3 regions of the Desulforapulum autotrophicum HRM2 genome follow, and region 1 is predicted to be linked to each of the others. Evidence: predicted binding sites of a transcription regulator. Region 1 holds the regulator's gene; each other region holds the start of a gene.
What was found. Region 1 encodes sigma-54, which starts transcription at its own class of promoters, with help from an activator protein. Its sites were predicted from a motif close to TNTGGCACANTTTCTGCTNT; they were not measured.
Positions count from the first base shown of each region.

Region 1 (5,196 bases):
GAGGTCAAGAAATTTTGGCAGAAGCTCGATGGGCATGTTGTCAACGCAGTAATAACCTGCATCTTCAAATGCCTCCATGGCTGTGCTCTTTCCTGACCCGGAAAGGCCGGTGAGTATAAATAGGCTTTGGCGGTTCATGGGTTAAAACTCTTCATCAATGTCAAGAATGATTTTCTGGATTTCGTCAATGGATTCGGCCCGTAACAGGCTTTCCTTAAAGTGGTCCTTTTTGAGAAGCTTTGAAATCTGTGCCAGAACTTTCAGGTGACTTCCTGTGGAGTTTTCAGGGGTTATCAACAGGAAAAAAATATGGACCGGTTTGTGGTCAAGGGAGTCAAATGAGACTCCCTTGCGGCTCAAACCGAACCCGACAACTATGGAGTCGACAGTGGCAAGCTTGCCGTGGGGAATTCCAATTCCGCCACCGATACCTGTACTGCCAAGTTGTTCTCTTTCCAGAAGAACCCTTACAATTTCGTCGCTCCCGGTCCTGGCCATGGGAGCGACACAAATTGCAAGTTCTTCAAGAACGCCTTTTTTATCCTTTGATGCAAGGTCCGGGATGATGGCACCCCTTGGTAATAGTTCTGATAGTTTCATAATCTCCTGGCAATTTGCTATCTGCGGGGCTGGATCAATCCAAGCTTTCCGTCGTTACGCCTGTAGAGAACATTGACACGCTCTGTCCTTGCATTGCTGAACACAAAGAAATTTTCCTTACCAGAGTTGAGTTCCATAACGGCATCATCGATGTCAATGGGTTTTACGTCAATGGCCTCCATGATCACTTCAGGAGTGGAGGTGTCCGAGGCGGCCTCGGGAGGGGTGAGGAGAATATCATTGTCCTTGATGCTTGCCTTGTTGCCTGACATGTGGCGTCGCATCTTGTCCTTGTTTTTCTTTATCTGGCCTGCCACCTTGTCCATAAGGGTGTCAATGGACGAGTACATGTTTTCAGACTCCTCCTTTGCATGGATCTTCAATCGGTCACACACAAGGGTTATTTCGGCAATGTGTCTAATCTTTTCAACGGACAGAACCACGTTTGCCTCTGCCGGGCTTTCAAGCATTTTGTCAAATCGGTCTACCTTTTTCTGTACATAGGATTTTAATGCATCGGAAGGATCAATCTGTTTAAAAGTGACGGATGTCTGCATAAAAAAAACCTCCCTAAAATTGTTTACGTTTACTTGACGGAAGAATGTGAAGCATCTCCCTGTATTTGGCTACGGTTCTGCGGGCTATGTTGATGTTAGCCTCTTCTAATATCTCTGTCAGTCGCTTGTCGCTGTAGGGGTTTTGAGGATCTTCCTTTTCAATAATAAGTTTGATTTTGTCCTTGACACTTGCCGAAGCCATTGAATCACCATCAGTTCTTGAGATGGAACTATTGAAAAAATATTTAAGTTCAAATAACCCCTGGGGGGTGTATGCGTATTTGTTGGTTGTGACCCGACTGATGGTTGATTCGTGCATCTGGATATCTTCGGCCACGTCCCTCAGGATCATGGGTTTTAACTGGGTGATCCCGTTGAGGAAAAATTCCCGCTGGAACTTGATGATGCTCTCCATGACAGAATAGATGGTCTTCTGTCGCTGGTGGATGCTTTTGATGAGCCAGGAAGCGCTCTGCATCTTCTCGTTGAGGTAGGTCTTGGTCTCTTTTGATATCTTGGTGCCCTTGGCGACTGCCTCTTTGTATACACGGTTTATCCTCAGTTTGGGCAGGCCGTCGTCGTTCATGACAATTTTAAAATCATCGCCTTCCCGGTATACATAGATGTCTGGAATAATGTACTGGGGTTCTTCAGTGCTGAACTCTCGACCTGGTTTGGGCTCCAGGCATTTGATGACGTTCACGGCTGAAACCACATGATCTATGGATATGCCTAGATCCTTTGCGATTTTCTTGTAGTTTTTGTTCTCCAGGTTTTTCATGTGCCGGGTGATGATCCGTTCAAGCATCGGATCTTCGATGCCAAGTCTCGTAATCTGAATGAGCAGTGATTCCCTGAGATCCCTTGCGCAGACACCGGGCGGGTCAAAGGTTTGCAGGGTTTTGAGCATGGCTTCAACGGCTTCGATTTCAAAACCCCCGGGTTCAGCAATTTCCTCAACCGTTGAACAAAGATATCCGTCAACGTTGAGGCTGCCGATGATCATGCTTCCTATCTGTTCCTGATCAGGGGTTGGGCTGTTCATGAGAAGCTGCCACTGAAGGTGATCTTCAAGGGTCTTTTTGGCTGAGGTGAATGCCTCGTAATTGGGGGCCTCCTGGAAATCTCTTTCCGAGTGAACCCTTCCCGTTGAGTTGTATTCGTTGATATAGCTTTCCCAGTCCGTGTCCTGGGAAAGTTTTTCCTCAATGGTGACCTCTTTCAGGTCCTCGTTTTGGTCTTTGGTGTCGGCTTCACGTTCAATCTCCCGGGCCTCTGCCTGGGTTATTTCCTGAATGCTCTCTTCCAGGGCCGGGTTTTCCTCGAGTTCCTGCTCGATCATCCCGGCAAGCTCCAGCCGGGAGAGCTGGAGTAGTTTTATCGCCTGCTGCAGCTGGGGGGTCATCACCAGTTGCTGGGTGAGTATTAAGTTTTGTTGTAGTCCTAAAGCCATAATCAGAGCCTAAATTTATCTCCAAGGTAGAATCGTCTTGCAATTTCGCTGGAGGTGATTTTTTCCGGGTTTCCCGATTCAATCACCTCTCCCTGATTCATGATATAGGCGAAGTTGCACACCCCAAGGGTCTCTCTCACGTTATGGTCAGATATCAGAACCCCGATGTCAAGTTCAGTGAGGTGGGTGATGATTTTCTGTATGTCTGACACGGCCAGGGGGTCAATCCCGGCAAAGGGTTCATCCAGAAGGATGAACAAAGGGTCGGTTGCAAGCACCCTTGAAATCTCAAGCCGTCTTCGTTCTCCGCCTGAGAGCACGCTTGCCTTTTGATCGGCAAGACGGGCGATGCCCAACTCTTCCATGAGGCGGTCTGCCTTGGCATTGACGTTCGTTTCAACATCGGGCCGGACCTCAAGAATGGCTGTAATATTCTGACGTACGGTGAGTTTCCTGAATATGGATGCCTCCTGGGGAAGGTACCCGATGCCGTTTCTTGCCCTCATGTACATTGGATAGTCTGTTATGTCATTGTGGTCAAGGAAAACCTGACCCTTGTCCGGCTTGATCATTCCAACGGCCATGTAAAATGTGGTTGTCTTGCCGGCACCGTTAGGCCCCAGCAGGCCGGTCACCTGCCCAGGGTTGACCTCAATGTTAACACCATTGACTACCCTTCGACCGTTGTAGGTCTTAACAAGATTTTTCAACGCAAGTCTTGTCATTCACCCTCTTTATTTTTCTTTTTGTCCGCGGGGTTGAACAGTGCTTCGACCCGCTGGTCTTTCCCACTCTCCACAACCACCTTGCCATTGCTTCGAAACAGGGTGATTTTTTTGCCGGTGACAAAGCTTTCACCTGTGATTACCCTGGGAGCGTCACCCGTCAGAGTCAGCACAAGGGTTGATGTTGTGTAGACAGCCTTGTCGGCAAATGCCTTTTGGTCTTGGGATGTGAATGTCACATTCCCCGTGGCAATGATCTCCTTGATGTTCTGCTCGTCGGTTTTGCTTAACTTTTTTCTCTCATCTTCCGTGTATATGAATATCTTTATGGCATCGGCATGGATGACATCGTCCTGGCTGGTTGCCACGGCATTGCCTGTAAACGCCACAAAGGAGCTGTCCCTTTCAGATGTCATGGCGTCTGCAGTGATGTGAAGGCTTCTGTCCTGGAGGTTGTCAGCTGTCTGGGCTGAAATAAGACTCGGGCTAAGAATCACTGCCCATACCATTAAAAAAATTAAATGTTTCACTGAAAGTTCCTTTAACATTTCCCCTGAGCCTGGTCGTGTTTTTGTCCAGGTCTGTCTCCATTGTATCCGCTTCAAGGATCGATTCCTTGTCCATGATGCTGATATGAACATTTGAATAGAGTATATGTCTTTTCTTGTCATAATGCAACTCAGCAGTTTTCAGGGTGTACTGGTCATAGGTGACAACGACGTTGTCGGAAAAGCTCATGTCGTGGGTTTTGGTATCCAGGAGTCCATTTGTCGAAGAAAGGTGGATTTCCTTTGCGTTGTCGGTGAAAAAGACCACACGCACGTCGGTCATCTGGGCCTTGTTCTCATCTTTTAAAAGCTTTGCAGATGAGGCATCAAGGGTCCATTCTTTAATACTGTTGCGCGTTGATGTCTGGTGCATTTTGTTGAGCAGCAAAGTGGCCTTGGAGTCGACGGAAATCTTTTTCAGAACAAGGTCTCCAGAAAAAAAACGCTGCTTATAGTAGAGCCCACCAATGCCTGCTGTCAGAAAGAACAGCAGCAGCACCAGAACGATTCTTACCCTTTTGGGTGTGTTGATTTTACGTTTCATGGACGGATTTTATCGGGAGAACCGGTTGATGATGTCATTCCATTCCCCCCTGGTCTTAAGTATTAGTTCACACACCTCCCGGACGGCCCCACCCCCCCCGTTTTTACGGGTTACCAGGTGGGCTGCTTGTTTGACCTCGTCTGTTGCGTCTGCCACAGCTATGGCAAGCCCAACCCGTGCCATGACGCAGATGTCTGGAAGGTCATCGCCTGCAAAAGCGGTTTCAGAGGCGTTGAATCCGGTTGTGTCGAGTATGGTTTCAAGGGCTGTCACCTTGTTTTTAATCCCGTCGTACAGTAGATTGATCCCCAGGTTGTTGCACCTTGCAGTAAGGGCCTGGGATTTTCGGCCCGTGATGATTCCCACCCTGATGCCGGCATCCATGAGAAGCCGCAGGCCAAGTCCATCCTTTACGCTGAACCGTTTTATCTCATCGCCCTGGTCCGTGTAGGTAATGGCACCGTCGGTCAGGACGCCGTCCACGTCCAGGAGCAGCAGCTTGATCTGTTTTAGTTGGGCTTCAAGACTGGGGTGTGTTTCAACGTTCATGTCAGGATGCCTGGATCAGGGGGGCCACCACGGTTCGGATGGCAATAAGGGGTTCAAGAAACGACTGCATCTGAGCAAGGGGGACGGAGTTGGGTCCATCACAAAGTGCCCGGTCAGGGTCGGGATGGGTCTCAATGAAAAGTCCGTCGGCACCAGCTGCAATGGCGGCCCGGGCCAGGGTGGGGGCAAATTTTCGATCCCCTGCAGAGGTGGTTCCAGC
Region 1 covers NC_012108.1:3,170,300-3,175,495, reverse strand. The annotation lists gene rapZ (RNase adapter RapZ) at 1-138, opposite strand, end outside; gene HRM2_RS13805 (PTS sugar transporter subunit IIA) at 142-600, opposite strand; gene hpf (ribosome hibernation-promoting factor, HPF/YfiA family) at 618-1,157, opposite strand; gene rpoN (RNA polymerase factor sigma-54) at 1,171-2,610, opposite strand; gene lptB (LPS export ABC transporter ATP-binding protein) at 2,613-3,335, opposite strand; gene HRM2_RS13785 (LptA/OstA family protein) at 3,332-3,865, opposite strand; gene lptC (LPS export ABC transporter periplasmic protein LptC) at 3,822-4,427, opposite strand; gene HRM2_RS13775 (KdsC family phosphatase) at 4,437-4,976, opposite strand; gene kdsA (3-deoxy-8-phosphooctulonate synthase) at 4,978-5,196, opposite strand, start outside.

Region 2 (5,196 bases), 760 kb from region 1:
GGCGGCACTCCGAAAACCGCCATGAACCTGGTAGCGTTTCCGGTCAAAGAAATGGATATATCGGTGCTGCGCCAGATCATCCAGGGGGGAATCGATAAGCTGGTCGAGGCCGAGGTGGTGCTACTCGGCGGTCACAGCATCGAGGACAAGGAATTGAAATACGGGCTGTCCGTTACCGGTTTTGTACACCCCCAAAAGGTGCTGATTAAAGGGAACCTGAATCCGGGGAACCAGCTGATTCTTACCAAACCGCTGGGAACGGGAATTATCAACACCGCCATAAAAGCGGCTATGGCTTCCCAGGCACTCACGGATACGGTCACCCGGCTGATGGCCACACTCAATCGGCAGGCTGCCGATATCATGTCTGGTTTTGATGTCACCGCCTGCACGGATGTGACCGGTTTCGGACTGATCGGACACCTGGCTGAAATGATTCTGGGATCGGGCATGACTGTCCGTCTGTTTTCAAAAAATGTACCTGTAATCCAGGAAGCTCTGACCTTTGCTTCCATGGGGCTGATCCCGGCCGGTGCTTATAAAAACAGAGAGTTCCGTGAAACAATGACCCAGTTTTCCGGAAACGTGGACCAATCTCTCCAGGCTGTTCTGGTGGATCCCCAGACCTCTGGCGGACTGTTGATCAGTGTGAAGGCGTCCCAGGCATCTCAATTGCTTTCAGCCCTAAAGAATGCCGGAATCAGTGATGCGGCTCTGATCGGGGAAGTAATTGACGGGCTGGGAGAAAAAATATTGATTGAATGATAACAACGTCCGTTTTGTCGGCCGAGTTTACAGATTCCCTGTAAGCGGTTGTATACGGGATACTTTTCCAAGCCCGTACGGCCGTCAGTAACATTACCGCTACAATCATTCATTCAGTGTTTTTTTATAAGAAACACCGAAACATCATCAGTGAAGGCGTTTCAAACTTCGTTGTGGCCAGGGCAGATCCCCCGCTCCGGCCGTGCCGGTTTATATGAAACTCTCGTCGGACCGGTAGACGGGAACGGGTATTACCCTCCGCTCATTCTCGCAGCCCGTCCTGGGCTGCTCCGAGGGAAACGGCAGCTCCTTCAACGTCCATGCTGACCGCTGCCGTTTAATCCGCTGCAGGCAATACCCGTTCCCGCCCACCTCTGGTGTCGAGTTTCAAAATTCGTTGTGGCCAGAGCAGATATCATGCTCCGGCCATGCCGGTTCATATAAAGTCCTGACCATCATTTATGATGGTCAGGACTTTTTTTGTTTTGTGGTCAGGATGGGAATTGTATGGGGTGGTGCAACTCTGACAGCTTAATATTTACTATCAATCTTACCAAAGATAATCTCGACCTTTTTTCTTCTGCTAACTCCTGCAAGACTTAAAAGGCCAATTCCAAAAAGCATCATTGTGGCTGGTTCAGGGACTGGGGCGCTTTGAGAACTACCACCGACAGCAATATTATCTAAAGAAAAGCCATCATTAGCACTGTTTCTGAAAAGAATACTGGTGACAAGTTCCGTTGAAATAAAACCGAATGGCTCGGTGGTATTACCAGTGCCGGGTACGGTTAGTAGATCCTTTGTAGAAAGCTCTAAAGTTAACTGTGTGGTATTACCAGCATTCAAGAAGTCGCCAAAAAAGCTATAAACACCGGTATTGAATGCCAAGGTTACTTGTTGTACTCCTTCCACGTACATATCGGCAGCCACATTACCAAAACTATCCGGAAATTTGGGATCAACATTAATCTTATTAGCTGTCGTCAAACTATTAACACTGCTCAGACTGAACTGACCGAAATCAACAGTCGTGTTAGTAAACGTGGTGTCCATGGTATAAGATTCAAAATTCTCAGAATATGCAATGCCACCGGCTTCTGTTTCCCAGGTTGTTCTATCAGTATAGGTAATGACAGAAGCTGATACAGATTCAATAAACACAAAAAATATGCCATATCCTAATAAAAATAATAATTTCATTTTCATTTTCCTCTTTTTTAAAATATTATTTTTGGCTTTTTTTAAATAAGTTAATATGTTTTTGTTCAAATCCTGTGAATAAAGCCTATGTAACTCCCCTATTAAAAATTAATCATGATATAATTAGGGGACCTACACACTTAATAGTTAAAAGCAATCTATATGCCACATGGTGGTATATAGATTGCAAAAAAATATTAAATCCAGAAGTGATTGCTATTATGATATTTTATAGAAAATAAAATTTTTAGAATAGTGAATTGCCAATGAATGGGAAATCATACATTGTGAAAAAAAACTATCACAACGTAGCGCTCTATACCACAATGTGATATTTATTTACACATTTCAAATAATCATTACTGATGAATACTCAAAGCCTTGGATTCACTTAATAGTAGAATGTACAAGAAATGATCCATCATGGTTATGCATTCTATACGTATTAAATCACGATATAACATATTTATTTGATATGATATTTGTCTTTATTGGAATAATTGCGACAAGTTGAATCCGAAGCATTGGGAAAGGAGAGAATTGGGAAGGTGGGAAAGTGATGTCCAAGCGATCCACTGTAGGGAAGGTGAATCCGGGCATAACGTGAATATGGAAGTAATTATGGGAGATACACCGAGGCCACAAACCATATCAACACAAAACTGTAGAATTGTGGAACAGACCACTTATAATGGACCCCATAATTTGAACCAGTTGCTAAGAGACACAACAAGTGCTAAAGCCAGGTTCAAATTTATACCGAAACAGGAGGTCCATGAGAAAGAGTTACAGCGGAAAACTTAAGGCAAAAATGGCAATTGATATGATTCGAGAACAAGAAACCGTGGCTGAATTATCATCCAGATATCAAGTTCATCGCTCAATGCTTACCAAATGGAAAAAAGAGGCAATAGAAGGGTTGCCAGAACTTCTTTCAAAGACAAAAAAGAACAAAAATGATGATGAAAATTTGATTGCAGGCTTATACATGAAGATCGGTCAACTCGAAGTAGAGAATGACTATCTAAAAAAAAAGGTTGAGGCAATTAGTAGCTGATAGAAGGCACCTGATAGATATAACCCACTCAGATATCAGCATTAACCGGCAATGTGAATTGCTGCAAGTTTCAAAAGGAGCCCTTTATTACCAACCAAGGCCAATAGATCCTTACACGCTTTTATTAATGGATCTAATTGACAAACAGCATACAATAACCCCTTTTTATGGGAGCCGAAGGCTAGTGGCCTGGTTGAAGCAGGAAGGACATCCAGTAAATCGCAAGCGGGTTCAAGGACTGATGAAAAAGATGAGGATTGAAGCCATCTATCCCAAGCCCAAATTAACCAGGAGGAATGAAGCACATAAAGTCTATCCATATTTATTGAGGGGTGTAAACATTGCAAGAATCAATCATGTGTGGAGTACAGACATAACTTACATTCGAATTGGTAATGGTTTCGTATACTTAACGGCGGTTATAGACTGGTTCAGCAGATATGTCTTGTCCTGGCGACTCAGTAACACCCTTGAAAACACCTTTTGTGTGGAAGTCCTGGAAGAAGCCTTAAGTATCGCTGAACCTGAGATTTTCAACACAGACCAAGGCTGCCAGTACACAGCGACAAATTTTTTGAAGGTTCTGACAGACCACAAAATCAAGGTCAGTATGGATTCAAAGGGCAGAGCACTCGATAATATTTTTGTGGAGCGCCTTTGGCGAACGGTTAAATATGAAGAGGTTTATTTAAAAAGCTACCAGAGCATGAAAGACGCACAAAGCTCATTAAAAACTTATTTGAATTTTTATAACAAAAAGAGGCTTCACCAGGCATTAGAATACAAGACCCCTGAGTCAATCTATTGTATGGCTAATGAAATGAAATAAAAGGAATTCTATCTGATTAGATTTGGGAGGCCAGCCCCCCAAGCCCCCCGGGATTTAACGCTTAAAGGACCAAAGTATGGAAAGGGCAGTGCGTGGTGTAACCTCACTGCCCCTATACTTCAGTCACCAACTGCGGCGCTCAGGTTGCTTCCCAGCATGGCCTTATCCTCCGAGCTGGCAGGGAAAGATACCAGGGAAAAATAAAAATTTAAAGACTTCTTTTAAAATGGTCAAAGGAGGTCAAAGCTCACGCATAAAAAAGGCATTTGGGTTGGCAAATTAAATTTTAAATGTAGCTTAAAAAAAGGGAGAATCGGTCTTGACATGGGGTCCACTTTAACTTGCAAGGCCAATCGTGCAGAATTAATGCAGAATAACGAGTGGAAAACCACCTTTATTGGTGGGAGAAGTGTCACTATCTACCACACTGATGATAGATCATTTGGTTCATAGTGAAGCTACTTCTATTATCGTCCTATTTCCTCAATTCGATCGAGCACCTCGTTCAACTCTGCAGATGAGAATGAGGCAATGCGCTTGTTTTTGATCGCCGCCTCCAATGCATGATGCTGCACAACTCTCCCCTGCTGCAAGAGCAAAGATAGTTCTGAGGGAAGACCTTCACGGAGCATTCCATAATGAATATTAATTGCTAAATTCGTGAGAGAAGCCAGTTTAGCAGCGGAAATCAAAGAACTTATCAACAAACGTTCGATACCTGTTTCTCCTATCAAAAAAGCGACATCTTCCTCAGTTAATTCTGAAAAAGGAAGTCCCTCCAGTAATGGAATTAACTCTGCGGTAAGTTGTTCATATTCCGGTGGAGCCGGCACCTCTATGTCAATTACTTCTATAGGCTGAGCATTAAAAATTACAGATGATGAAGATAGAACGTTTCCATCCGGTCCCAGTACTCGCACGATCAGATCGGCATTTTCTTTCTCAGCACGTCGGAACTGGACCTGAGTGTAGGAGAGGGTGTATTGCCCCTGACGATTGGAGAAGGTTTCACCTATAAATTGTTCATGGCGCAGATCCCTGTCAAAGACACGAATCAAGGTACCACTCAGTGGGATTACGTTAGCTTTCTGAATTCTGCTGGCCTGATAGATACAACCTTTGACCTGGTACTTTTGATCTTCAGGTTCGGTGGGTTCATCGAGTACTCCCCATTCTTTCAAGAGCAGGTTGACGGCATCGGCGGTCTGTTTGCCCACGACACCGTCGGGTCGAAGCTGCCGCTCTTCTTGTATCGCCCTTACCAGTTTAAAGGTGGTGGTGTCGTAGGTTCTGGTTTGGCGTTCTGATGGCAGTTTCGCCAATAAAGCAGCTCGGGCGCGAGGAT
Region 2 covers NC_012108.1:3,934,459-3,939,654, reverse strand. The annotation lists gene selD (selenide, water dikinase SelD) at 1-765, shown strand, start outside; gene HRM2_RS17185 (PEP-CTERM sorting domain-containing protein) at 1,297-1,965, opposite strand; gene HRM2_RS17180 (transposase) at 2,741-3,022, shown strand; gene HRM2_RS17175 (IS3 family transposase) at 3,003-3,851, shown strand; gene HRM2_RS17170 (hypothetical protein) at 4,319-5,196, opposite strand, start outside.
Region 2: the regulator sigma-54 is predicted to act here: its motif matches at 2,116-2,135, upstream of HRM2_RS17185 (PEP-CTERM sorting domain-containing protein).

Region 3 (5,196 bases), 440 kb from region 1:
ATCGTCCCTGAACACCTCTCCCCGGTGGATGGCAGAAACAGACCGGTTGGTGGCCCCAATGACCCTGCCCTGGAACCGGGATCTAACATGACTTCCAACGGGGGTAAAAGATCTCTCCTGGAGCACCTGGAGAAGCTTGATCTGAACATGGTCAGACACCTCTCCGATTTCATCCAGCAGGATAGACCCATGGGGACTGCACCGGTCGAACACCCCCTGGTAGTCGTCCACAGCACCGGTAAAGGCCCCTTTCCTGTGACCGAACAGCTCAGATTCCAGCAGGGTTTCAGGGAACTGGGACAGATTCAACGAGGAAAAGGCCCGGGTAAAACTGACTGAAAATCGTTTCTTCCCCGGATCAAAGGGGATGTAACCGCTCCGCCCCACAGCCATTGCAGCGGTTCCCTTGCCCGTACCTGTCTCTCCAAGGATGAGGGTGGAAAAATCCTCCATCCGGTTCCACAGGTAACGATCATACAGCCCGATATCGTTGGTAAATACATTATTCCACAGGTTGCGACGAAGGGTTTTCATGCACTGACTGTTGCCCACAAGGGAATGGGAAATGAAAAAAAAGGCCCGTCTGAGTTGATAGGACAGGGCAAAGTAGTGGAGGATCTCCTGTTCCGGGATGCCTCTTTTGCGAATCATTTCCATGGCCTGATCGGCAAAGGGAACCGGCACTGATTCATCTCCTGAACGAATCTGCTCTTTAATAAGAAGGTCAAACCGCTCCCGGTACTTGTAAAACACATCAAACAGAAATACCGTCTTGATAATGGTCCTGTCCTGCCCCCTGAACGCATCAAGATGACCTCTCCCCTCCCGGTCCAGATGTTCGATCCGCCGATTAATCTCCAGGATATAGCGGTCGGCGGTTGCCCCCCTGTCAAGCCCTGGAAAATGGCCGGCAATCCTTAAATCCAGCCGCTCCCTTAATTCGCTGAAGGGATTGGCAAAGGCCGCATGGTATACCATCCTGAAAAAGGCCCGTTCCTCAACACTCAACCGCTCTTTTTTCATTTTGCCTCCGATCATTCAATGTACAGGACATGTTCAATTAATGCACAGACCCGCCAGAAATAACACACCCCACCGCCAAGTACAACCATTAAATATTCATATAATTACAGACAGATACAATCTATCCTCCCATACTGGCACAATAAATGTATTCAGTTGTCCCCAGGTGAAACATATTTTATACAAAACACCCACAAAAGCATCACCTGTGGAGAGGTTTTAAATTACGCTGTGGTCAGAGCAGAATCCATGCTCCAGCCATGCCGTTTATTAGGGCAGACCAGGGGCCATTGGCCCCATTTATAACAGATACAAATGGAGAGAGACAACCCATGATAACAAGGCTTTTCAACTCAAGACTTCCGCTTATGGTCTACAATCCTGCCAAGGTATTTTCTTTGGATTTTTTCATCAACGCATACAGGGCCGGTGCCCTGCCCGTGTTTGACACTGAGTTCATGTTGGACCATGACATCCTGGAAGGGATCAAAAGACTTGCCACAGCCAACATCCTCTTTGGCGTAAGAGTTGTGGGGCCCAGCCAAACCCTGCTCAACAATATCAAAGCGTTGGATCTTACCAACCTCAACTGCCTTGTACTTCCCTTTTCCGGAACTGACAACCCTGACGAATTCAAGGAAAACCTTGAAGGTTTTTTTGAAACAAAAATCATCCTTGAAGTCCGGGAGATCAGCATGAACAAGGCCATTGAGACCGTGGATCCCCATGGGCTTGTTCTCAGGGGCAACGAAGCCTGTGGAAGGGTCTCAAACTTTTCCGCCTTTATCCTCATGCAGTGGTATCTGAAAAACCAGGCAAGACCCGTCATCATCCACGGTGGCGTAGGGCGTTATACGGCCGCAGGAATGTTTGCCGCCGGCGTAAGCGGTGTCGTGTTAGACAGCCAGTTATGGTTGAGCAAGCAGAGCCCCCTGTCTGAAAACTTTAAAAAGCTACTTGCCACGGTTGACGAAAGCGACTCCCTTGAGATCATCCTTGACAACCATACACGTTACAGAGTCTTTGCCAAACTTGGAACAAAAATTGCCCGGGACCTCAAGGAGAGAGCCATTATCCTTGTAGATGACAACCAGGCAGGAGAGACCCTTTACAGGGAGATCGGCGAACAACTCACGGCCCTTGACGATGACACGACAACCCCTGTCCAGAGCCTGTTTTACCTTGGCCAGGACGCCTTTTTTGCCAAGGATTTTTCCCGGGATTCAACAGACCTTGATACGATCATTTCAACCTTTTTCACGACCATCGGCCGCAACCTGGACCTTGTGGACCGGTTTGATCCCATGCAACCGGGAACGGCCCTTGCCGAAGAACATGGCACCCGGTTGCCCCTGATCCAGGGTCCCATGGCAAATATCACTGACAATACAGACTTTGCAAACCAGGTGCTTGAAGCAGGGGCCCTTCCCTTTTTCGCAGTGGGCAGCCTTCCCGAGACCCTTGCCGACACCATGCTCAACAACGCCCATACAAAGGTGAAGACCTTTGGCGCAGGGCTTGTTGGCATCCGGGCCTTTAATCCAGCCATCGAAAGCCACATGGAGATGGTTAAAAAATATAAAGTTCCGTTTGCTCTTTTTGCAGGGGGAGGGGCCTCCCAGGCCCAGGCCCTTGAAAAGGAAGGAACCAAAGTCTATCTACACACCCCGTCGATCTCCATGCTCAACAGTGCCGCAAAAAACAACTGCACCCGTTTCATCCTTGAGGGCAGGGAGGCCGGCGGCCACGTCGGATCCCTGTCAAGCTTAGTGCTGTGGGAGGCTGGCGTCTCAAAGCTTCTCAACGGTACAGATTTTGATCTGGGCAACCTGAGCCTTGTCTTTGCAGGGGGCATTTCAACACGGTACGGCTCCTGGTTCATATCGGGCCTTGCATCGGTTCTTGCCGAAAAAGGTGTAAAAATAGGCATCCAGGTGGGAAGCGCCTATCTATTTTCACAGGAGATCGTTAAAACCGGAAGTATCAAAGCCCAGTACCAGGAAATTATCTCCAAGGAAAACGAGACCATGGTGATCGGTGAAAGCGTTGGGCTTGCTTCCAGAACAGCCCCCAACGAGTTTGCCCGGATGATGATTCAGACGGAACGACAGATGATCCAGGACCACAAACCCCTGGAACAACGCAAACGATCTTTTGAAAAAAGAAACATCGGCTCACTGCTCATCGGCGCCAAGGGGTTTCTGCCCGACTTCAAAAAACCCGGGAAAAACAATTTCACCTATTTTGAGGGAGCCGAGCAGCTGAACCGGGGCAACTTCCTTGTGGGGGAAAGCCTTGCCTATTTTAACAACCCGATTTCCCTGGCCGACATCCACGCAACATTGTTTGACCATAAAAAGGGCCTGATCCAGAACCTGGGCGCCCTGGAAATTTTCTCGTCTGACCAGAACAGCATTAACGATGAAATAGCCGTCATCGGCATGGGATGCGTCCTTCCGGGGGCAAAATCACCCGAAGAACTATGGACGGCAATCCTTGAACGGCGCTACAGCATTCGAGAAATGCCGGAAACCCGCATGCGCCGTGACCTCTACTATGATGCGGACAAAAGTGCCGAGGACAAGAGCTACACCCTGCTTGCCGGCCAGGTTGAAGATTATACCTTTGACCATGAACGGTTTGGGTACACCCCGGAAAAGGCAGCAAATCTCTCACGAAGTCAGCAGATGCTCCTGGATGCCACCTACCAGGCTGTTGAAGCATCCGGGTATCTTGGCAAAGACAATCATTTTCAATGTGAGGATCCGGAACGAACCGCCGTGATCGTTGCCACCTGCCTTGGCAACGAACTTGGCAACAACCTTCAGCTGAAGTATCACTTTCCAGAAATCGTGGCCATGCTTCAACGAACCGAAGCCTATTCAACACTCACGGACCAGGAAAAGAAGACGATCAAAGACCAGCTTCAAACCGGTCTTGAGGCTGATAATCCCGGCTATGACCCAGTCCACGGAATGCTGCTCAACATCGAGGCATCCAGGGTGGCAAAACACCTGGGAGTCAGGGGAACCAACTATGTAGTGGATGCGGCCTGTGCCTCATCGTTTACCGCCATTGATGCGGCCCAGGGCGAACTTTTGTCAGGGGAGGTGGACCAGGTAATCGTTGGCGGTGTCAACACCCATCTTGCCCCGGAGTCATTTGTGGGGTTCTGCAAGATGGGCGCACTTTCAGCAAAGGGGTCCTTTCCATTTGACGAGCGGGCCGACGGTTTTGTCCTGGGAGAAGGCGCCACCACCTTTATCCTCAAACGAATGAAAGACGCCATAAGGGACAAGGACAATATCCTCGGCATCATCAAGTCCGTGGGGTCAAGCTCCGACGGCAAGGGTAAGGCCATTGCAGCCCCAAACAAGGCCGGTCAGATTTTCTCCCTTGAGCGCTGCTTTGAACGGATGAAATCCGACGTCAAACCATCGGACATCGACTTCATCGAAGCCCACGGTACAAGTACCATCATGGGTGACCAGGCAGAGATTGAGACCCTCAAAAACTTTTACAAGGGGTGCAAGGTTGGCATAAGTTCCCTCAAATCCCAGATTGGCCATCTTCTGGGCGGTGCCGGGGCTGCAGGACTTGCCAAGGCCATCCTGGCCGTCAAGAACGGCATACTTCCCCCCAACGGTCAATTCAAGCGCCTTTCATCCAACCACAACCTTACGGATACCGACCTCTATATCATTGAAGAGCAGAAGCCCTGGATCACCCAAAACAACGCCACAAGAAAGGCCGCCGTCAGCGCCTATGGATTTGGCGGCATCAACTATCACCTGGTGGTGGAAGAGTCCCGATCCGACTACCAGCCCGTGGAAAGGTCCATTTTCAAGGACACCGACTATGACTTTAACGACGACAGGATTGTCATGGCAGGGGTCGGGGTCTGCCTTCCTGGCGCAGGTAACTGCGAAGCGTTCTGGGAACGCCTTGAGAGCGGGGAAAAACAGCTCTCACCCATCCCGGAAGATCGGTTCTCCAACGACGTCTATGCCAGTTTTGACAAGGATTCCATCTACTACCTGCCCAAGGTAAAGGCTGGTGTGATAACCGATTTCAAATTCAACAACGCCAAATACCGAACACCCCCTAAAACGGTCCGCTCCCTTGAACGGGGCCAGCTTTTCGGGCTGGACGCGGCCGACGAAGCCATCACCC
Region 3 covers NC_012108.1:3,610,914-3,616,109, forward strand. The annotation lists gene HRM2_RS15760 (sigma-54-dependent transcriptional regulator) at 1-1,023, opposite strand, end outside; gene HRM2_RS15765 (type I polyketide synthase) at 1,356-5,196, shown strand, end outside.
Region 3: the regulator sigma-54 is predicted to act here: its motif matches at 1,157-1,176, upstream of HRM2_RS15765 (type I polyketide synthase).